2 linked regions of the Methylomagnum ishizawai genome follow. The protein of the gene in region 1 binds, or shares a complex with, the protein of each later gene. Links are inferred from orthologs where the notes say so. Each region holds a gene or a part of one and is shown in the gene's direction. Other genes may lie near its edges.

Region 1 (3,104 bases):
CTGCCAAAGCCAAACAAATCCAGGCCCGGGTACCGTCCGGCCCTTCGGATGGAACGATGAGCAATACCGAACGAGTCAAAATCCGCGCCAAAGACTTGCGTCTTGGCATGTATGTTTGCGAACTGGACCGACCTTGGAGCGAAACCCCGTTCTTGTTCGAGGGTTTCGAGCTGGCCAGTCCCGCCGATATCCAGGCGGTCACGCAATATTGCGAGTATGTCTATATCGACATGCACCGCACCCATGTGGTCCATATGGTGCTGGACGAAATCCGGGAGCCGTTTTCCAGGGCCGGCAAATCGGCCAGCTTCGACCAGGAAATCCAAGCCGCCGAATCCACCCGTGAACAGACCTCCAGCCTCCTCAAATCCTTCATCGACGATATCCGCTTCGGCCAGAGCGTGGATGTGCAATTGGGACAATCGGCGGTGTCGGAGTGCGTCGCCAGCATCCTCCGCAACCCCGACGCCATGCTCTATATGGCCCAGATCCGCAACAAGGGTGAGCAGTCCAGCCAGCACGCCTTCAATGTCTGCGTGTTCTCCATCCTCCTGGGCCGCTATCTCGGTTTGTCGCCGAAAGCGCTGGAAGGACTCGGCACCTGCGGCCTTCTGCACGATGTTGGCAAGATTTCCATCGCCGACAGCCTCCTGAACAAACCCGGCCGGCTCAACGCCGAAGAGCAGGCGATCCTACGCCAACATCCCAAGCTGGGCCGGGATATCCTGATGTCGGCCCGCAATGTCTATGCTGGCGCGGTCGATGTGGCTTATTGCCATCACGAGCATGTCGATGGTTCCGGCTATCCCCGCGGCCTGCACGATGTGCAATTGAATCTCCACACCAAGATCGTCAGCATCGTCGAGACCTACGACGATGTCACCAGCGAGCGTCCCTACCGCCCGGCCCGCACCCACCTCGACGCCATCATGCTGCTGAATAAGAAGGCGAAGTCGAACAAGTTCGACGCCAAGCTGGTCGAGCGCTTCCTGGCCTGCCTCGGCACCTATCCGCCCGGCAGCATCGTCGAGCTGAGCAACGGGGATGTGGCCTTGGTGCTGGAAACCAATCCGGGCCAGCGCCTGCGTCCCCGTATCCTGGTGGTGCGCGATCCCGACCACAACCCGGTCGAAAGGTTGGTGGATATGGCGGAGCAACAGGTGGACGGACGCGGCCAGCCGTATAAAGTGAAGCTGGTGCGTCCGCCGGGGTATTTGGATATCGATCCGCGCCAATACCGCGATACCCTGATCAAGCTCTTCAACTAAAAACCCCCTGGAAACACGGGGCTTGCATTTAGGGCGGGTTTAGGCTGAAATGGCCCCACTCGCAAGGAAATGCCAGCCCGTCCAGCGCCGCCCCCTGCGGCCGCCCCCGATACCATCCCAATCCATCCCCTTCCATCCGACAATGTGGAGATCATTGTGAGCGATAACATCCTTTATGTGAGCGATGCCGAGTTCGAGGACAAGGTATTGAAATCCGAAACCCCCGTCCTGGTCGATTTCTGGGCGGAATGGTGCGGTCCCTGCAAGATGATCGCGCCGATCCTGGAGGAGATCGCCGAGGATTTCGCGGACCGGTTGATCGTCGCCAAGCTCAACGTCGACGAGAACAACCTCGTCCCGCAGCGCTACAACGTGCGCGGCATCCCGACCCTGATCCTGTTCAAGAACGGCGAAGTGGAAGCCACCAAGGTCGGCGCCCTGGCCAAGTCCCAACTGTCCAAGTTCATCCACGACAACCTCTGAGGATTCCATCCACCCGCACCGGCCCCGCCGGGCGGGTTTTTCCAGACCATGCTAACCTGAACCGCATCCTCTCGCCGCCCCCAGCCCGCGCCGCCCCCCGGCACGCTTCCTCCGGCTCGACACCCCGGTCGAGAACACTCCCGCAGACGATGGGTTTGCCCTTGTTCCACCCCCTTGACCCCCAACTCAATTTATGAACCTGACCGACCTCAAACGTAAGCCTGTTTCCGAGCTGATCGAAATCGCCGAGACCCTCGATATCGAAGGCGTGGCCCGGACCCGCAAACAGGATTTGATCTTCTCCATCCTGAAGAAACAGGCCAAGAGTGGGGAGGATATTTACGGCGACGGCGTGCTGGAAATCCTCACCGATGGTTTCGGTTTCCTGAGGTCGGCGGATAGTTCGTTCCTGGCGGGGCCGGACGATATTTATGTTTCCCCCAGCCAAATCCGCAGGTTCAGCCTCCGCACCGGCGACACCATCTCCGGCAAGATCCGCCCACCCAAGGACAACGAGCGCTATTTCGCCATGCTCAAGGTGGAGCAGATCAACTACGAGCCGCCGGAGAACGCCAAGCACAAAATCCTGTTCACCAACCTGACCCCGCTGTTCCCCAAGGAACGCCTGGAACTCGAACTCGGCAACGGCACCACCGAAGACCTCACCGCCCGCGTGATCGACCTGGTGGCCCCCATCGGCAAGGGCCAGCGCGGCTTGATCGTGTCGCCGCCCAAGGCCGGCAAGACCATGATCTTGCAGAACATCGCCCATTCCGTCGCCGAGAAGAACCCCGAGTGCTATCTGATCGTGCTATTGATCGACGAGCGCCCGGAGGAAGTGACCGAGATGCAGCGCAGCGTCAAGGGCGAGGTGGTGTCCAGCACCTTCGACGAACCCCCGGCGCGGCATGTGCAGGTGGCGGAAATGGTGCTGGAAAAAGCCAAGCGGCTGGTCGAGCATAAACGCGACGTGGTGATCTTGCTGGATTCCATCACCCGTCTGGCCCGCGCCTACAACACCGTGATTCCGTCGTCCGGCAAGGTGCTGACCGGCGGCGTGGACGCCAACGCGCTGGAACGCCCGAAGCGCTTTTTCGGCGCGGCCCGCAATATCGAGGAAGGCGGCAGCCTCACCATCATCGCCACCGCCCTGGTCGATACCGGCTCGCGTATGGACGAGGTGATCTACGAGGAATTCAAGGGCACCGGCAACAACGAATTGCACCTGGAACGGAAGATCGCCGAGAAGCGTGTCTATCCCGCCATCAATATCAACCGTTCCGGCACCCGCCGCGAGGAATATCTGGTGCCGCCGGATGAGCTGCAAAAGTGCTGGATCCTCCGCAAAATCCT
Region 2 (3,022 bases), 2.6 Mb from region 1 along the record:
ACCTTCCGGCGATGAGGAACAAGTTCCTGACCGCCTATACCGATCCCTTGACCCTGCATTTCGACATTGGCGCTTGAGACTCCCGCCGATGCCGAAAAGGGTCAGGGACACAATGACCCGCCCAAAGGGTCAGATTGTCCCTCCCATTTCAACCACCCGACCCCATGAGGAAATCCTATGAACCTTACCGACGACCTACCGAACCTGTTCCTTGACGTCCACGAAAAAGGCTTAACTTGGGACTGATGGCCTTACAAGCTTTCCATGAGCGCGGGCTTTACCTACCGGTGAATCCAAACGGGTGCAAGCCGTGGCGGATCAATTACCGCTTCGCCGGATGAGCGCCGCCCGCCGGGCTTGCAATGGATTTGAAGAACGCGCTTGCATATGAAAATATTTCCATTAACATGGAAATATGGAAACAAGAACCGCTGTCGCCGCCCTGGCGGCCCTCGCCCAGGACTCCCGCCTCGCCATCTTCCGCCTCTTGGTCCAGGTCGGCCCTGAAGGGTTGCCTGCCGGGAAGATCGGGGAAACCTTGGGGATTCCGCCGTCCTCGCTGACCTTCCACATGAAAGAACTGAGCCATGCGGGCCTCGTGCAATCCCGTCAGGAAAGCCGCTTCGTGATCTATTCGGCCAACTACACGGCGATGAATGAATTGCTCGCCTTCCTGATGGAGAACTGCTGCGGTGGCCAGCCGTGTCCGGCCACGCCGCCATCGGGATGTCCGGGCGCGGACGGGCCTCCCACTCCATAACCGATGGACCCACTCCGCCACACCACGCTGTTTCAACCCACCACCGTCCGGGAGCTTTCTCATGAAACGATTCCATGTCCATCTCGCCGTCGAGAACCTAGAAGACAGCATCCGCTTTTACAGTGCGCTGTTCCAGGCCGCGCCCACAGTCCGCGAAGCCGACTACGCCAAGTGGATGCTGGACGATCCCCGCGTCAATTTCGCCCTCTCGGCGCGGGGCCGCGAACCCGGCCTGGACCATCTGGGGATACAAGTCGATTTCGGCGATGAACTCGAATCCGTCCGCCAGGGTTTGAGCGCCGCCGCCCTGCCGGTCGAAGCGCAGGGCCGGGCCGCCTGCTGCTATGCCGAGTCCGACAAATACTGGTCGCTCGATCCCCAAGGCGTCGCCTGGGAAGCCTTCCACACGCTGAAATCGATCCCGATGTTCGGCGCGGACACGGTGGTCCGGCTGGAGCCGAAGTCCGCCTGTTGTCCAGGTTCCAAGACCGGGGATCGCCCATGACCGCGAAACAACCGCTCCACATCCTGGTCCTTTGCACCGGCAACTCCTGCCGCAGCGTCCTAGGCGAAGCCTTGATCAACCATCTTGGCGGGGACCGTCTCCGGGCTTACAGCGCCGGGAGCCACCCCATAGGCCGCATCAATCCGGGGGCACTCGCCACCCTGGCACGCCATGGCTTGCCGACCGCAGGCTATAAGAGCCAATCCTGGGAGGAATTCGAGGAGGCCGGGATCGATATCCTGATCTCGGTCTGCGATTCGGCGGGCGGCGAGACCTGCCCGGTTTATCTCGGCAAGGCGGTCCGGGGCCATTGGGGCTTGCCCGACCCGGCCCATGTGACGGGCACCCCGGAAGAAATCGAAGCCGCCTTCGAAGCGACCTACGCCGCCCTGGAACAACGCATCCAGAAGCTCCTGGCCTTGCCGTTCGAGACGATGGCGGGACCGGAACTCTCCGCCGCGCTGAACCGGATCGGCGAGGACACCCCCGGCGGTTGCAAGGAGGTCCAGCGGTCATGAACACCATCGCAACCACCGCGGCCGCACCCAAGCACATGAGCCTGTTCGACCGTTATCTCACGGTCTGGGTGGCGCTGTGCATGGGGATCGGCGTCGCCCTGGGCAAATTGCTGCCGGAACCGGTCGCCGCCATCCGCGGCATGGAGGTTTCCCACATCAACCTACCGATAGCCGCGCTGATCTGGCTGATGATCACCCCCATGATGTTGAAGGTGGATTTCGGCGCTGTGGCCGATGTGGGCCGGAATCCCAAGGGGCTCTTGGTCACGCTGTTCGTGAACTGGCTGGTGAAGCCGTTCGGGATGGCCTTGCTGGGCTGGCTGTTTTTCAAGCACCTGTTCCTGCCCTGGATCGGCCCGGAGATGGCGGACCAATACACCGCCGGGGTCATCATCCTAGCCGCCGCGCCCTGCACGGCCATGGTGTTCGTGTGGAGCTACCTGACCGACGGCGATCCCGCCTATACCCTGGTCCAGGTGGCGGTGAACGACCTCATCATGCTCGGGCTGTTCGCGCCCATCGTGAAGTTCCTGGTGGCGGGCACCTCCGGCCTCGACGTGCCGTTCGATGTGCTGCTGTGGTCGGTGGTCGTGTTCATCGTGATCCCGCTGACGGCGGGTGTATTGACCCGCAATGGGTTGTTACGATCCAAGGGCAAGGCGTGGTTCGAGCAAGCCTTCCTGCCGCGCCTGCACCCCATCGCGATTTCCGCGCTGCTGCTGACCCTGGTCCTGATTTTCGCCTTCCAGGCCGACAACATCACGGGCCGCTGGCTGCACGTGGGCCTGATCGCCATCCCCATCCTGATCCAGGTCTATTTCAACTCGTCCCTGGTTTATGGCCTGATGAAGCTGTTCAAGGTGAACTATGCCGTGGCCGCGCCGGGCGCCCTGATCGGAGCCAGCAACTTCTTCGAACTCGCGGTCGCGACCGCCATCGCCCTGTTCGGCCCGGAATCCGGCGCGGCGCTCGCCACCGTCGTGGGCGTGCTGGTGGAAGTTCCGGTGATGCTGTCGGTCTGCGCCGTGTGCAACCGGACCCGCCATTGGTTCCCGCCGCCTGTCAAAACCGCCTGAATATTCCCGCCGGAGGAACCATGTCGCCTGGCTTCCCGGCGGGCTCCCTTTGCCATCCGTCCCGGTCAGGCCGCTTTGCAAAAACGGGCACGGGCGAAAGCCCAAGCCACGGCGAAAACGGCGCAGAGGACGCCGACCACCCCCAAGCCCACGGACAATTCGG

The links.
Region 2: the proteins of trxA (region 1) and B9N93_RS05285 are in contact, whole or in part, in an NMR structure (PDB 2IPA), measured with the Bacillus subtilis proteins. The link is inferred for Methylomagnum ishizawai from one-to-one orthologs.

What each region holds. Positions count from the first base shown.
Region 1 is NZ_FXAM01000001.1:3,825,586-3,828,689, reverse strand. Bases 142-3,087 are described here. They hold trxA (thioredoxin TrxA), read left to right. Parts: upstream 142-1,424; coding sequence 1,425-1,751; downstream 1,752-3,087. Other genes in these bases: rho (transcription termination factor Rho), read left to right, coding at 1,945-3,087; B9N93_RS17065 (HD-GYP domain-containing protein), read left to right, coding at 142-1,268. In the rest of the region: more of B9N93_RS17065, read left to right, coding at 57-141; more of rho, read left to right, coding at 3,088-3,104. UniProt on the Bacillus subtilis protein: Participates in various redox reactions through the reversible oxidation of its active center dithiol to a disulfide and catalyzes dithiol-disulfide exchange reactions.
Region 2 is NZ_FXAM01000001.1:1,193,945-1,196,966, reverse strand. Bases 159-3,022 are described here. They hold B9N93_RS05285 (arsenate reductase ArsC), read left to right. Parts: upstream 159-1,261; coding sequence 1,262-1,783; downstream 1,784-3,022. Other genes in these bases: B9N93_RS05275 (HoxN/HupN/NixA family nickel/cobalt transporter), read right to left, coding at 2,925-3,022; arsB (ACR3 family arsenite efflux transporter), read left to right, coding at 1,780-2,859; B9N93_RS05290 (ArsI/CadI family heavy metal resistance metalloenzyme), read left to right, coding at 822-1,265; B9N93_RS05295 (ArsR/SmtB family transcription factor), read left to right, coding at 416-760. Also shown: B9N93_RS05300 (hypothetical protein), read left to right, coding at 1-15. UniProt on the Bacillus subtilis protein: Catalyzes the reduction of arsenate [As(V)] to arsenite [As(III)]. In vitro, can dephosphorylate para-nitrophenyl phosphate (pNPP).